DNA from 3 places in the Bacillus sp. BSL6 genome. Region 1 is predicted to be linked to each of the others. Evidence: riboswitches for the same ligand, from Rfam matches in the RefSeq annotation. Region 1 holds a riboswitch; each other region holds the start of a gene.
The links. A riboswitch is a leader RNA that binds a small molecule or an ion and turns the genes downstream of it on or off. The one in region 1 is predicted to bind S-adenosylmethionine.

Region 1 (5,640 bases):
CGACAGCTGGTAGTATTAAAGAAGCGATTCCAATCACTGAAACGTTATTCTCACCATACGCTCTCGTTCCAGTTATTATCTTTTTAGTTACGATGCCTCTCATTAATAAGGCGATGCATCCAGATGCAAAACATACAATAACAGTAGATCCTAGCGTATTCCATGAGGAAGCTGCCGCTCAAGAGATAGGAAAAAATACGTTCGCTGAAAAAATGGAAAATAGTATCATCATTACACTTTGCGTTGGATTGTTAGGTCTCATTTATATTTTCAACTACTTTTATACGAAAGGCTTTAACCTTACGCTAGACATCGTTATTTTTATGTTATTAATTGCTGGACTCGTTTTCCACCGTACTCCGATTCAATATATTCGCGCTTTTTCAGACTCTACGAAAAGCGCTTCTGGCATTCTACTTCAATTTCCGTTTTACGCAGGAATTATGGGGATGATGATTGGAGCAAATAGTGAAGGCCTTTCACTTGGAGGAGCTATTTCGAATTTCTTTATTAGCATTTCAAACGAAACAACTTTCCCGCTCTTTACTTTTTTAAGTGCTGGCATCGTTAATATTTTCGTTCCATCTGGTGGCGGTCAATGGGCTGTGCAAGCACCCATTATGATTCCAGCTGGCGCTGAACTTGGTGTACCTGCTGCAAAAACAGCAATGGCCATTGCGTGGGGCGATGCTTGGACAAATTTAATTCAACCTTTCTGGGCATTACCAGCATTAGCGATAGCTGGTTTAGGTGCTCGTGATATTATGGGATTTTGCGTTGTGAACTTACTATATGCAGGATTTATCATAAGCCTATGTTTCTTATTTATTTAAACGAAAAGCTAGTTTTATACTAGCTTTTTTACACAATAAATCATTTATTTCCCACGCAATTTATCACGGTCTTCCACTCTATCTCCGTAAGATATAATGCCTCAAATGCAAAAAAATCTTCACATACTTTTTCAATTAAATGTGGATTGTTCTTAAGGAAATTCCACTGTAATGCTTTAGGAAGAAAATATGTATCATATTCTTTACTTCCCCTTACTACTTCATCAACTTCTCTTTCACAAATTCCTCTTATTAAGTAATCATTTCTTAATTGTATTTGAATTTGCTGAAATGTTTCACTACATTTCTTCAATTGAATTAAGCAATTAATATATGTACGAAAAAGTTCATTATCATACTGACAACAATTTATAATACGTTCCATTTCATTCATAACGTACGAGCCTTTTCTTCTATTTGTAATAACCACTTTTCCCGCTTCTCTCGTTTACTCGTTTTCACAGATTGAAAAACAGATCGTTTTATATCGCGAATGCCGCAAAAACGTAAAACACCTCTCTTCATTATAATCCAATCGGCTGATCGATATAGTAGTGCGACGTACCATAACGGTGAGTCTAACGTATTAATTACCCATGCCTTCTTACCTTTTAGTAACCCTTTCGGCAGGGCACCTTCATATTTATAAGCAAAACCAGCAACGAAAATGCGATCAATAAATCCTTTTAAAATAGCTGGCATCCCCCACCACCATATTGGATAAATGAAGAGAAGAGTATCCGCTTCTTCTACTAACGCTCTGTACCGAGCTGTTTCTTCTTCATTTACTAAATCACGCCTTTTCTTCTCTTCATTAAATACAAGGACGGGATTAAATTGTTCTTTATATAAATCAAGTACCGTAACCGAATGGTTTGTTTCTTGTAATCCTTTTTGTACATGCTTTAAAATCGCCGCGTTAAAACTGGAAGGACTAGGATGAGCGTATACAATTAGTACATTCAATACATAACAACTCCCTCTATAAGTTAAAGTTTCCCCTTCTTTAACATCTTCTCTACAATTTGTACATTTTTTGAGCTTTGTAATAAACGGTTTAATACGGTAAGCAACTCTTCCTTGTCTAAATCTTTCAGTTTCTCTTTCACCGTACTTTCACCAGCACCTTGAATATCATAAACAACTGCCGCCATATGTTTACAATAGTTTTCATATGGACACTCACAGCTACTTTCTGTAAAATCTTCAAGATCAATAATCACTTCATAGTTTCCTGCATTTCCAGTAACGAAAGCAAATATTTTCTTATCTTGTATTTCAACATCATCTACATGTCCTTCTTCATAATATTCATACCCTTGATCCATAATGTACTTAGGAATCCATTTCGTTATATCATGTAATAAATAAGCGTACATAACAACACCTCTTCCTTTAATTCCCTTTTGACTTCTAGAGCCACTGCATGTTATTCTAATAACTGTCAAATAGCAAGTCTATATGACAAAACAACTGACACCTATTCGGCGAAGGTGTCTCTTTTCATTTGCAGCCGATATGAAGTGCCTCTTTCAGGCACATTCAATCTTTGACACTACACACTCAACACCATTCCCTGTATCAGGCTGCTTAAGCAGTCTTTTACTCTACATACTTCAAAAAAAGAGAGCTTAGCTCCCTTTTCTCGCCTTATAAAATACCCCTTTTTCCGTATAGAGATATTCATCAGCTAATGTAATTTTCCCATCCAGTTTCAGTTCATCTAATAGTCTTGATAAATAAAATTGATGTAACATCTTTTTCGTGAATTTTCCTTCATGATGCGAAACGATATGTTCTTGAATATCTAACAATGATATTGGCTTATCTTGCTCTATCATATATTCATAAACTGTACTACGCAGTTTTACGTATTTTTCGAGTGTCACAGCAATGCGCAACCCCTTTCTTCTTAATGTAAATTTTCGTAATCGGTTTTTTTGCAATAAAAAAACCTCTCCGATAAGAAGAAGTTACGTATATATCTTCGTCTTATCTCCCAGAACAAATTTGTTCTGCTGGAATTAGCACCTGCATCGCGGTTGCTGGGTTTCATCGGGCCAGTCCCTCCACCTCTCTGGATAAGAAAATATTCACTTAATTCTTACTATACGTAATTTCATTTCAATTGTCAAACAAATATAACAAATTATATTTTCTTCTTTACTGTTCATACTATACATATATGAGTATGCAAGGAGGATTATGAAATGCATCAAAATGCCCGCGGATATGTCCAAGACTCTTTTCAATCATTACAAGAAGCAAAACAATGTTTAGAAGCAGCATTACAGACTGTTGAAAAAGATTTTAATCGCGCTCGTATTGAGCAATCTCTTTATGCGATCGAACAAGCTATTCAACGCTGCGATTACACCGTTCACATTTTAGAACAAGATTGAAAAAACTTCCCATCATAAGGTGGGAAGTTTTTTCAAATGGCATACTTCATAATTATTGCCGTTATGATTAAAAAATATACAGAATTCACAATTTCTAAAATCCCTACTTTTATAATAGAAATTTTTTTGCCATACAATATAATGGCTCGAATGACACTTGGTATAAAAATAAGAGAACACAACGGATTAATAGCAAATACAATGATCATTAATAGAATATGATAACCCCAAGATATAAAGCGATACTTCGGATTATTTTTCTCACGTATCATCGTTTTCACATAAAACGTACTTCCTAAAAAATATAAAAATGAAATAAGCGCAATAAATAATGCTGTTTTATCTATAAGTTTCATTGAAAAATAATAACTAACTAAACCACCAATACAGAAAACAACAATCGCACTAATGTCATTTAGTAATGCCCTTTCATTTTTTTGACGAGCATAATGCATATTTACTATAAATAGTGGAATCATGACTATTACGAATAAAAGAATGCGCCATTCATATAATAGAGAAATCATCCCAAATACAAAAGCGATGATAAAATACACAATTGCTGCATGTAAATACTCTTTTTTTCGTTTTTGCTTTATATACATAAGGAATGGATACGTAGCTAAATAGATAAAGAACCAAGCTATAAACAATGGAATATGATATATAGTAGGTTTCCCAAGTATGACACTTAATAGAAATGGTATAACAAGCATCGCCCATGCACCATGTTGCTTCGGAATAACTAACTTCATTAACTATATACCTCCCTTTTGAAAATAATTCTCACCTACTATTATACAAATAATTTTATATAGTAACGGATATATATTGGACTATTTTTTGACAATAAAAAATGCTCCTTACAATATGTAAGAAGCATGAAAGAGGCAAACGAATATGTAAGTCGCGACCCTACCTTATATGAGTATGCTTTTCTATACCATGTTATGCTCATCTAATATGCCATATTTCTTTTTAAATCTTGTAAGAATTGTAATCCAAGAAGTACTAAATAATAGCAAGAACACAACATTTGAAATTGCATGGCTCAAATCGAAATAAAAACTTGCGATATAATACGAAATGACTGTTTCCCACGTTGCCTCTCGTATAAAACCGAGAAGCCCCCAAAAATTCATGATCCAGCCAAATAAAAATCCAACAAACAATCCGTATAGTAGTCTTCCCCATAGCTTTTTCATTAAAAACGTATTACGTAATAATCCAGCTATAAAACCAATCATACCCCATGAAAACATTTGCCACGGCGTCCACGGACCTTGTCCTAAAAAGATGTTAGATACGATAGCCGCTGTTGCCCCGATCATAAAGCCAGTTTCACTTCCGAAGACGATTGCAGAAACGATAATAACAAAAGAAGTTGGTTGTACACTCGGTAAAATAGAAAATGGTACGCGGCTCACTGCTGCAATTGCGGCTAACACAGCGACGAGAACAATTTCACGTGAAACAAACGCCTTTCTTTCAAAGCGGATATAGAAAGGTAACATAATAACGACTAATAAAAACAAACTACTTAACATGTAATACCCATCCATGATAAGTGTAGTAAAGAGTAATGTGCCTATTATTACTGCAAAAATACATATTATGAATGCAACATATCGTTTGGACACGCTCCGTACACATCCTCCCACGTTAATGCATATGGCAATTCTTTTCGAATGAATCGGTTAATAGAGGTTGTATAAAAGAAGTTACCACTAAAAAATTCTTTCGGTGCATCATTCATAATGACTGCTCCGTCGAATAACATCATACATTGATCAACGTATTTCGCTGCAAATTCAATATCATGCGTTGCCATTACAATTGTTGTACCTTCTTTTTGCAACTTCCTAAATAGCTCCCCTACTCTTTCTTTCTTCCATGGATCGAGTCCCTTTGTCGGTTCATCCAGTAATAATAAAGTTGGCTTTGATAATAATGTCGTACATAATGCAAGTAATTGTTGCTCTCCCCCGCTACAATCATGTGGATGGCGTTCTTTAAGCGAGTACAACCAAAACTGTTTTAGCGTATCTTCTGCTCTTTCTTTTCCTTGTTCTCCGTATAATTCACGTGCTCGTTCATACACCTCGTCCCACACTGTATCAAATGTAAAATGATAATACGGATGCTGCGATACATACCCAATACTTTTAAATCGTTCTTTCGAATCAATTTTATGTATCACTTTCCCGTTCCACTTTACTTTCCCTCTTCTCGATTTTTGTAACCCTGCTAAAATCGTTAACAGTGTAGACTTCCCTGTACCATTCTTTCCAACGAGAGCTACCCATTTTCCTTTTTCAATCGATACTGTTAAATCTCGTAAAATGAGCGGACTATTCTTTTCATATTGGAACGAAATATGCTCGGCACTTAAAATGACTTCTTGC
Region 2 (5,640 bases), on a different contig from region 1:
CTACTCATAATCATGTCTATCTTTGCTGATTCATATTTAAAATCTTTTGTAATGATATATTCTGCATCCACTTCTTCTATCTTCGCGTTTTGTGCTTGTAACATTTTCTTCTGCGTTTCATCCATGCTAGTTAACATACTTTCTGTTTCTTGCCCTTTTAATGTAAATTTCAGTTTATATTTATCTCCGCTTTTCTCCAGCTTCATTTTATCTAAAACTACTTCCGGTACTTCTAATTTATCTATAATATCTTGAGTCGCTTTCATTCCACCAGCGTTTAATTGCTCCTCTGGTACGGTTATAACTTCTCCTGTATTAGGGTTTTTTACCTCACCAGCAACTTTACCATCCACAGTATACACTACAACATCTGTACCGGAAATATTCATTTCAGAACGAGAATTCTTTGTCTTTGGCTCTAATTGCATCTTAGCCTTTAATATATCCATCTCTGTTCCCTCAGCTTTTACCCCTACACCATATGTCATCGTTACATGTTCTTCATTTTTAAAAGCTTCATTCGTTTTCTTGAAAACATCTTTCGCCGTTAATTCCTTTTCTTTTTGAACGGATTCTTTTTTCGGCTCATCCGTCTTTGCTGTTTTCTCATTACTACATCCTACCCCTAGACTGATTGCAAGCACTAAACTTGAAATAAAAATAATTTTTTTCATAATTCCGCCCCCCTTTCCCAAAATAATATCATCTCTTTTCCTATGAAATCTATATAAATTTCAATCTATATTCGCTATATAGCGACATGTTTAATGAAGAGTTTAAATATGATGTAAATAACGACAACTCATTTCAGGAGGTCATTATGAAGGCGATCATTTGCACACAGTATGGACCACCTAACGTTCTTCAGCTTCAAAATATAGAGAAACCTATACCTAAAAAGAACGAAGTATTAGTCAAGATCCACGCAACGAGTGTAACGACTGGAGATTGTAGAATACGTGGGTTTAATAGCCCTCTCTTATTTTGGATTCCTATGCGAATCATATTAGGTTTTAGAAAACCGAGAAAGCCTATACTCGGTGTAGAGTTATCCGGCGAAATCGAAGAAATAGGAACAGATGTAACTCAATTTAAAAAAGGAGATCAAATTTTTGCATTAACAGAGCTTAATGTCGGTGGTTATGCAGAATATACATGTGTACATGAAAGTGGATTAGTAGCATTAAAACCTACCAATGTAACGTATGAGGAAGCAGCAGTTATTCCCTTTGGCGCAACTTCGGCACTACACTTCCTAAGAAAGGCCCGTATAAAAAGGGGGCAACAAGTACTCATATATGGCGCATCTGGATCAGTAGGAACAGCTGCCGTACAACTTGCTAAATATTTCGGCGCAACCGTTACAGCTGTTTGTAGTCATTCAAATTTTGAACTCGTGCAATCTTTAGGGGCTGACAAAGTAATCGATTATACGAAAGAAGATTTTACTAAGCAGGGGGAATACTATGATGTTATATTTGATGCAGTTGGAAAATATAAAAAATCCCTTTGTAAACAAGTATTAACACCTAATGGAATATATGTATCTGTTAATGGAATGATGGCAAAGGTAAGTAAAGAAGATATGTTTCTACTAAAAAAACTAACTGAAACAGAAAATTTAAAGCCTGTTATTGATAGAACTTACCGATTAGAAGAAATTGCTGAAGCTCATATATATGTAGAAAAAGGGCATAAAAAGGGGAACGTTTCGATTACCTTAAAATAAAATATATTCAGAAAATAACGTTGACAATTCTTTTTGTAAGATTTACTATTAGTACCATATTAAAAAAACTACATACACATACTCTTATCAAGAGTGGCGGAGGGACTGGCCCGATGATGCCCGGCAACCGAGCTTATAACGTATAAGCTAAGGTGCTAATTCCTGCAAAACGAGTTCTCGTTTTGGAAGATAAGAGAGGAATCTATTTTGTCTATTCGGCACCTCTCTTATTTTTGAGAGGTGCTTTTTATTTTGGAACGTATATTTAAGGGGGAATTATAGATGAAGAAAGTATTATTAAGCATTGTAAGTGGGGCTGTATTATTATTAAGCGCATGTAGCGGGAGTTCAGATAAAGAAGTAAAAGCGTTAGATGAGAAAAAGATTACTGTCGGTGTAACAGGAGGGCCACATGAACAAATTTTTGAAAAGGTAAAAGAAGTAGCAGCGAAAGACGGTCTCGAAATTGATATAAAAGTATTTAATGATTATGTAGCACCGAACGTATCCCTCGATGAAAAAAGCCTTGATGTAAATAGCTATCAAACGAAATCATATTTAGACGTATTTAAAGCTGAACGTAATATGAAATTAACTGAAGTATTTTCAACAGTAACATTCCCTATGGGCGTATATTCAAAAAGCTTAAAGGATGTAAAAGAATTAAAAGAGGGCGATGCAATTGCTGTACCGAATGATCCAACGAATGAACTTCGAGCTTTAAAACTATTTGAAAAAGCAGGTGTTTTAAAAGTTGATCCAAAAGCGACAGAAAAAGCGACTGCAAAAGATGTAATTGAAAATCCAAAAAATTTAAAGATCGTTGAATTAGAGGCATCTCAATTACCAACACAACTAAGTGAAGTAAAAGCAGCTGCCATTAATACAAACTTTGCATTAGGTGCAAAATTAAGCCCTGCGAAAGATTCTATCTTCCGTGAAGGAAAAGATTCACCATATGTAAACTGGGTCGTTGTTCGTACTGAAAATAAAGATGATGCTGTTGTAAATAAATTAAAGAAAGCTTATCAATCTAAAGAAGTAAAAGAATTTATCGAGAAAAAATTTGATGGTTCTGTTTTACCGTCTTGGTAGGAGCTGACGATAATGATTGAATTAAAAAATGTATCCAAAGTATTTACAACAAAAAAGGGGAATGTGGAAGCTCTTAAGTCTACTTCCCTCCAAGTAAAAAAGGGCGAAGTATTTGGAATCATTGGATATAGTGGCGCTGGCAAAAGTACATTAATTCGCTGTGTAAATTTATTAGAAAAACCAACAACAGGAAATATTATTGTAAACGAGCAAGATTTAACAACACTGTCTACAAAAGAACTAGCAAAAGCGAGACAAAAAATCGGGATGATTTTTCAAGGGTTCAATTTACTTAAAACCGTTACCGTCTATGAAAATATCGCACTACCTTTACGCCTTGCTGGCATTCCAAAAGTAGAAATTGAAAAAAGGGTAGAAAAGTATTTACGTATTGTCGATCTCTTTAATCGAAAAGACGCCTATCCAAGTGAACTTTCTGGTGGCCAGAAACAACGTGTAGCCATCGCGCGTGCACTATCACATGAACCGGAAGTGTTATTAAGTGATGAAGCAACGAGCGCTTTAGATCCAGAAACAACTGATTCTATTCTTGACCTATTATTAAAGATTAATGAGGAAATCGGGATTACAATTTTATTAATTACACATGAAATGAATGTCATCCAGCGTATATGCGACCGAGTTGCTGTTATGGAACATGGAACAGTAGTTGAAAGCGGGACTGTGAAAGATATTTTTACAAACCCACAACATGTAACAACGAAGAAATTTGTAAATAGTGCATTTGCAGCAAAAATTCCAGAAGATGTACAAAAAGAACTTCAAACTACTGGTGAAATTGTAACTCTTTCTTTTATAGGAAATTCTTCAGGAGAACCAGCATTAGCTGTCGCTACAAAACGATTCCAAGTATATCCGAATATTTTATCCGGTAATATTACTCAATTAAAACATGAAGCATACGGGAAACTTATCATTCATATGCAAGGGGAACAAAATGAAATCAACCGTGCTTTATCATTTTTACAAGAACAGGGAATCATCGTAGAAGGAGGTAGAACAGGCCATGGAAAACAAGTCCTTTTTGGATGAATGGGGTAAAGTTATATGGGAGGCGACCATACAAACTTTTCAAATGACATCTATTTCATTACTCATCTCGATCCTTATTGCACTGCCACTTGGTGTCACACTTGTTTTAACGAGACCTGGTGGACAGCGAGAAAACAAAATCATTTATCCAATTCTTAATACAATTATTAATATCATTCGCTCTCTTCCATTTATCATTCTATTATTCTTCATTCTACCTTTTACAAAATTTCTAATGGGAACATCCATTGGTGTGCAAGGTGTTATCGTACCGCTTGTCGTCTTCACTGCTCCCTATATCGCAAGATTGATGGAGACCGCATTATTAGAAGTAGATCGTGGTGTGATTGAAGCCTATCAAGCGATGGGCGTTTCTACTATAAAAATTATTTGGCACGTTATGGTGAAAGAAGCTCGTCCCTCCCTTGTACTTGGATTAACAATTGCAACGATTGGCTTAATCGGCGCAACAGCAATGGCTGGCCTTGTAGGTGCTGGTGGACTAGGGGACTTAGCATATCGCTTCGGACATTTACGCTATGAACCTGAAGTAATGTATGCAACTGTCTTTATTTTAATTATCCTCGTTCAAGGATTACAGTCTTTAGGGAATGGTATTGCACGAAGGTTGAAGAAAGATTAAAAAAGAAGGTATCTCACCAGGATGAGATACCTTCTTCTTATCTTTTAAATCCACCTTCTGAATGAATAACTTGTCCCGTAATCCACTCTGCTTCTTCACTTACTAAAAACTTAATGAGTCTTGCTGCATCCTTTGGCTCACCAATTCTGCCAAAAGGAAACATTGGTTTTAATCCTTGCTTTATCTCTTCAGTCATCCAGCCTGTATCAGTTGGACCTGGGTTAATTGCATTCACTGTTATTCCTAAATGAGCTACTTCTGCTGACAACGTACTAGTTAGAGCATCAATAGCCCCCTTCGTTGTTGCATACGCCAGTTCTCCAACCATAGGCCCTTGAAATTGCCCCGAAGTCATATTCACAATTCTACCACCAGATTTCTTATCAAATCCTCGGGCAAATTGACTACTTAATAATGTAGTCGCACGAATATTGACCATGTAGTGCTTATCTAATTCTTCAGCAGTCAAATTAGAGAAATCATTATTCGTAGAATACGCTGCATTATTAATTAATATATGAGGGTAGCCTAGTTGTTCAGTAACTTTATTTATAAGCTCTTTCGGTGCATCATTCTGAGTTAAATCTAACTCCATACTCGATACTTTCACACCGTTTTTTAGTAACTCTTCTTGTAATTGTATTTGTTCACTTTGATCAACGCCCCAAGGCATCTCTTTATCATACTCTGTCCAATACGTAAAAAATATATTGTATCCAGCCTCAGCTAATTCTTTACAAATTGCTGCGCCTATACCATCTAAACGACTTACACCTGTAACAACTGCTACTTTATCTTTTAATTGATTCATCATATACTCCTCCAATTTTAAAGGACGCATATTTTATATAAGAGATATGAATTTCCCCACATAAGTATCTATCCTTACAAAGGGGACGCACAAGCCAAATATGCAGTCCTTGCATGATTTACAGATAGCCAAATAACCCCTCACTTATGAGAGAAAAATTCATCTATCTAATTTCTAATCATTACAAGTTCATCCACATATTGAGTCCTTGTCTCCTTTCCATATACCTCTATTTCTATCATAACAATATGGTGTAATATTTCAAATGATAAAAAAATAAAAACCAATATTCCATTCCAAACTTCCATC
Region 3 (5,640 bases), on a different contig from region 1:
ACGGAGAGTCTGATCCTTCAATCGCAATCGCATCCTTTGTTGGATTTAATTTTGCGTCAATTGCATAGTTTGAATTAATAAATAATGCATCACCTTCATTATTTTCATATAACTTCGGTGAAAGACCAGGCTCTACATCTGTTTTAAACTTTAAGTTTTTCGGATTTTCTACAACATCTTTTACTGTTGCTTTCACAACATCTACACCGTCTTTTAGTTTAATAATGCCGCCTTTTTGTAACAGTGCTAGCATACGGCCACGCTCCGCTACGTTATTACTCATAATCACTGTCCCGCCATCTGGTAAGTCTTTTAAGCTTTTATATTTCTTCGAATAAATACCCATTGGCTCTAAATGAATTTTTCCCGCGTTTACAATTTTATATCCTTTTTCTTGGATTTCTTTATCTAAATAAGGAATGTGTTGGAAGTAGTTCGCATCAATTTCCTTATCCGCTAACGCTTTATTTGGCAACACATAATCTTGGAATTTTTTAATTTCTAATTTAATACCCTTTTTCTCTAATATTGGCTGTGCCTTTTCTAAAATAACAGCGTGCGGCACGTTAGAAGCTCCCACAATAAGCTTATTCTCCTCTTTCCCTCCGCAAGCAGCTAATGTAAATACAGACAGCGCTGTAACAACTGACAATAGAATCTTTTTCATATGATGTCCCCTTCTCCCGTATAATTATGTAGTTATAAAAAGGGCCGGCATACACCAGCCCTTCCCCAGCAATTATTCTTTTACAGGAACAACTGCCCCTTTATATTCTTTATTAATAAAGTCTTCAATTTCTTTAGAATGTAATACTTCTACAAGAGCTTTAATCTCTTTCTTATCTTTATCGCCTTTACGAACAGCTACTACGTTTGCGTATGGTGAATCATTACTTTCAATTGCAATTGCATCTTTTTCCGGGTTTAACTTCGCATCAATTGCATAGTTCGAGTTAATTAAAACCGCGTCGCCTTCTTTATTGTTATACACCTGTGGTAATAAACCAGGCTCAATATCCGTTTTAAATTTTAAGTTTTTCGGATTATCTGCGATATCTTTTGGAGTTGCTTTAACTGGATCCACCCCATCTTTAATTTTTAAAATGCCTTCTTTTTGTAAAATTGCTAAACCACGTCCATGATCAGCAACTGAATTACTCATAATAATTGTCGCTCCGTCTGGAAGTTCTTTTAAGCTCTTATATTTTTGAGAATATACACCAATCGGTTCTAAATGAATTTTTCCTGCTACTTCAAAATCATATTTTTTATCTTTCATTTCTTTTTCTAAATACGGAATATGCTGGAAGTAGTTTGCATCTAAATCCTTATCCGCTAACGATTTATTTGGTAATACGTAATCTTGGAATTTTTTCACTTCTAATTCAATTCCTTTTTTCTCAAGTAACGGTTTTGCCTTTTCTAAAATTTCAGCGTGCGGTACGTTAGAAGCACCAACAACTAGTTTCTTTTCATCGTTATCTTTCCCGCCACAAGCAGCTAACCCAAAAATTGAAGTTGAAATAAGTGCTGTCAGTAATAATTTTTTCATTTGAAACATCCTCCCGTTTTTTATTATCGTTTATCTATTCGAGTCGTTACACGATCACCAATCCACTGAATGAAAAATACAACTAGTAATACACAAATTGTCGCAACGATTGTTACATCGTTATTCCCTCGTTGGAATCCTTCTAAATAAGCAAGTGTTCCAAGACCACCAGCACCAACAACTCCCGCCATTGCTGTATAGCCTACTAACGCAATTGTCGTAACCGTAATACCAGATACTAATGCTGGTAACGATTCTGGAATCAATACTTTTAAAATAATTGTACTTGTTTTTGCTCCCATCGCTTTTGAAGCTTCAATTACACCTTTATCAATTTCGCGAAGTGCAATTTCAACCATTCTTGCGTAAAACGGTGCTGCTCCAATAATTAAAGCTGGAAGTGCAGCGCTCGCTCCAAGAATTGTTCCAAGCAGAATCTTTGTAAATGGGATTAATAAAATGATTAAAATAATGAACGGTATCGAGCGGAAAATGTTTACGAACGCTCCAATCGCCGTATTAACCGCTTTGTTTTCCCATAAATTATCTTTCGCTGTCATAAAGAGTAACAATCCTAAAATGAGTCCTAAAATAAATGTGGCAAGAGCTGCGATTGCCGTCATATATAACGTTTCACCAGTTGCTTCTAACATTTGATTCCAATCAACATTCGTGAGTAACTTATCCATGTGCAATCACCTCCAGCTCTACTTGATCTTGATGTATTCCCTCTATTGCTTGCTGAATCGCTGTTTCCTCACCATTTAAATGAACAACTAAACTACCGTAAGAACCGTTATTCGTTTGTGCGATATTGCCTTGCAAAATGCTAACTTCTATATCACTGCGCTGCATTAATCTTTGAAGCACTGGTCTTTCTACAGCTTCACCGATAAACTGCAAACGAACTACTTTACCATCTGGATATTTCTCAATTAAACTTTCAATCGTTTCATTTGTATCTTCAGAATCCGTTAACTGCTGTACAAATCGTTTTGTAATGTCCTGCTTTGGATTACGGAACACATCAAGTACTGGACCTGTTTCTACAATCTTTCCTTTCTCCATTACCGCAACGCGATTACAAATCTTTCGAATTACGTGCATCTCATGTGTAATAAGTACAATTGTTAAGCCGAGACGTTTATTAATATCTAATAGTAAATCTAAAATTTGATCTGTCGTTTCTGGATCAAGAGCTGACGTTGCTTCATCACATAAAAGTACTTGTGGATTATTAGCTAACGCTCTTGCAATTCCAACACGTTGCTTTTGTCCTCCGCTCAGCTGAGATGGATACGCGTCACCTCTTCCTTCTAATCCAACAAGATGAATTAACTCATCAACGCGTTTCCTTCTCTTCGCTTTATCAACACCTGCAATTTCAAGTGGGAACTCGATATTTTCACGTACAGTTCGTGACCAAAGTAAGTTGAAGTGCTGAAAGATCATTCCGATTTCTTGCCTTGCCTTACGAAGCTCGCTTCCTGTAATGGCTGAAATGACACGATTTGCGATTGTAATTTGGCCAGAAGTTGGTTTCTCCAACTGATTGAATAATCGAATTAAAGAACTTTTTCCAGCGCCACTATATCCGATAACACCAAATATTTCACCTTTATCTATTTTTAAATTGGCATTATCTACAGCAGTGACATCACCGCTTTTTGCTTTATATATTTTCTTTACATTTTCTAATAGAATCATGGTGTATCACCCCTTTTTTTAATAAAAAGCGTAAGCGGCTCGCTTAGAACAAGAGGGCGCCCAAATCCCAGACGTAGAGGCGCTTTTTGCCTCATAGGAAGGGATGAAACGACCGACTGTTCTAGCCGCTGGAGCTAGATTTTTGATCGACTCCGCAATTTTTTATTTTTGATGCGTATAGCCCACCGTTATCATTACTTTTATTATTTGAATGTCCTCCACATTCAAACAACAAAAAAACCTTTCCGCTTTAGAGAAGCAGAAAGGTTTATATGCGTATATAACAACATTATCCCTCTCTCTCATCTCTCAAAGCATTTGCTTTGCAGGAATTGGCACCATTTCAACATAAGTTGACGGTTGCCGGGCTTCACAGGGCACAGTCCCTCCACCTCTCTTGATAAGAGAAATCAGATTACATTTTCGTCTGATTTGTAATTTATGAAATTGTCTATATTTTATGAATTGAATTGTATCAATATCCACACACCATGTCAACAGAAATTTTCGTAAAAAACGAAACTTCAGAATTTTAAGCACCTACTGACATCGGTTTACATATATGAAACATCGATTCAATTAATAACATCGTTCGATACGTTCCCGAATATTGTATACGTCCATCGTTCATTAACGTTTGCAATCGTACATTGCCATTCACCAATTGTTTTACATCTTCTTCATCTACACAAACGATTTGCTCCGTTCCTCTTTCCTCATGTAGCAACTCTATATAATCTTTTGAAATTTGTAACGAACAACTTTCATCCCCAAAGCGGAAATTAACAGTTTTTTCTCCTTGTCTTAAAAGCGGCTCTAAATGATATTGACCATTAGCGTAATTTACAAATGACTGAAGCAAAGAATATAATTTCACTCTAAATCACATCCTTCATATCACTTTCTATTACACATACCATTCCCTCTTACTAAAGAGCAATCCTGTTACTTTCGCTCGACAAATACTGTAACCACCCTGCATCTCGACATATTTCCCAAGAAATATGTCGAGGCGGCAAAAACTTTGCCGCCTACTTTAATTCCGTATATAAATATTCAACCGAATGAAATGCATATATCTTCTTTATCAGTGTCCCATTTTCAAAAACAAGTAAACACGGTACACTTTCAATTCCATACTCTTTCGCGAAATGCGGAGCATAATTTAAATCTAACATCCCAATTTTCAAATCTTCAATTGTCATCTCAACGACTGTTAACATCTTTTTTGCTAATTGGCATGTTCCACACATTGGAGTATATACATATAACACTGTTTTTTCTTCGTTCTCTATTAGGGCTGTAGCTTCGGCTCCTGTCCAATCAATCACTTCTATCATTCCTTACCGTAAATATTCTGTATAAACGTCAATGTCAGCTCCCCATAATACATTTGCTAAGTGTGAAGATGGCGCTGTTGCCACTTCCCGGTACGAGCGATCAATATAAATATGCTCTGCTTGCGGAAATTCTTTTCGAAACTGTTTCCTTAACTTTTCTCCAGCATCATCAGCATCCACTAGCACATACACTTCCTTATCAAAAAACTGATCAACGAGCTCATCCATTTTCGACAAACCAATTGTACCATTTGTACAAACAATTTCCACTGGTTCCCGAATAATAGATTCAATCTTTCTTCTATCTGATGTACCTTCTACAATAATGACTTTTTCTACATAAATCATATGTCATCACCCGATCACCATATACTATACAACCTTTAACTTAGTATATAGTATATTCGTTATTTTCATGTTGTTTCCTGTTTATTTTTGCAAAAGAAAAGCGCAAGCGGCTCGTTCAGAACAGAAGGGCATTGGAACTCCTGAACTAGAGGCGCCTTTTGCCTCAAGTGAAGGAGTGAAATGACCGACTGTTCTAGCCGCTGGAGCTGGATCATAATAAAAAGCGCAAACGGCTCGTTTAGATTGTGAGAGGGATGGAGCTTCTGACGCAAAGGCGATTTTTGCCTTGCAGGAAGAAGTGCAGCCACCGAACAATCTAGCCGCTGGAGCTGGATCATAAAGAAAAGCGGAACCGACTGCTTAGCCCTGTTGGCTAAGGTTCTTTCGCACAGAAGACGCTTTTTGTCTTCTCGTGCGGAAGGTTCTTAGACATGAAGGGCTAGGAGGTGGAGCTGGACAATGAAAAGTGCAAGCGCTCGTTCAGAACAGGAGGACACCCGAACCCCTGAACTAGAGGCGCCTTTTGCCTTGCAGGAAGAAGTGCAGCCACCGAACAATCTAGCCACTGGAGCTAGACAATAAAAAAACAAAAATTTTTTTCAAAAAACGTTCTTCCACACGATAATTAGTATATGATTCTACGTTCATTATTTTACATAAAATAAAAAAGGACAGCACAAAGGCTGTCCTTCA

Region 2: linked by a shared signal. The riboswitch ahead of RCJ96_RS24895 (MetQ/NlpA family ABC transporter substrate-binding protein) and the one ahead of RCJ96_RS17555 (hypothetical protein) in region 1 are both predicted to bind S-adenosylmethionine.
Region 3: linked by a shared signal. The riboswitch ahead of RCJ96_RS23255 (methionine ABC transporter ATP-binding protein) and the one ahead of RCJ96_RS17555 (hypothetical protein) in region 1 are both predicted to bind S-adenosylmethionine.

The regions. Positions count from the first base shown of each region.
Region 1 covers NZ_JAVGCW010000005.1:157,193-162,832, forward strand. The annotation lists gene RCJ96_RS17535 (short-chain fatty acid transporter) at 1-833, shown strand, start outside; gene RCJ96_RS17540 (group-specific protein) at 874-1,227, opposite strand; gene RCJ96_RS17545 (NAD(P)H-dependent oxidoreductase) at 1,224-1,799, opposite strand; gene RCJ96_RS17550 (SWIM zinc finger family protein) at 1,823-2,212, opposite strand; gene RCJ96_RS17555 (hypothetical protein) at 2,465-2,722, opposite strand; SAM riboswitch class I at 2,823-2,921, opposite strand; gene RCJ96_RS17560 (hypothetical protein) at 3,044-3,235, shown strand; gene RCJ96_RS17565 (YwiC-like family protein) at 3,268-3,990, opposite strand; gene RCJ96_RS17570 (ECF transporter S component) at 4,174-4,875, opposite strand; gene RCJ96_RS17575 (ABC transporter ATP-binding protein) at 4,848-5,640, opposite strand, start outside.
Region 2 covers NZ_JAVGCW010000011.1:72,819-78,458, forward strand. The annotation lists gene RCJ96_RS24885 (DUF6612 family protein) at 1-674, opposite strand, end outside; gene RCJ96_RS24890 (NAD(P)-dependent alcohol dehydrogenase) at 821-1,729, shown strand; SAM riboswitch class I at 1,811-1,925, shown strand; gene RCJ96_RS24895 (MetQ/NlpA family ABC transporter substrate-binding protein) at 2,012-2,824, shown strand; gene RCJ96_RS24900 (methionine ABC transporter ATP-binding protein) at 2,837-3,877, shown strand; gene RCJ96_RS24905 (methionine ABC transporter permease) at 3,852-4,520, shown strand; gene RCJ96_RS24910 (SDR family oxidoreductase) at 4,558-5,334, opposite strand.
Region 3 covers NZ_JAVGCW010000009.1:51,799-57,438, forward strand. The annotation lists gene metQ (methionine ABC transporter substrate-binding lipoprotein MetQ) at 1-667, opposite strand, end outside; gene metQ (methionine ABC transporter substrate-binding lipoprotein MetQ) at 740-1,552, opposite strand; gene RCJ96_RS23250 (methionine ABC transporter permease) at 1,576-2,241, opposite strand; gene RCJ96_RS23255 (methionine ABC transporter ATP-binding protein) at 2,234-3,259, opposite strand; SAM riboswitch class I at 3,559-3,666, opposite strand; gene RCJ96_RS23260 (hypothetical protein) at 3,792-4,136, opposite strand; gene RCJ96_RS23265 (thioredoxin family protein) at 4,291-4,599, opposite strand; gene RCJ96_RS23270 (toprim domain-containing protein) at 4,603-4,947, opposite strand.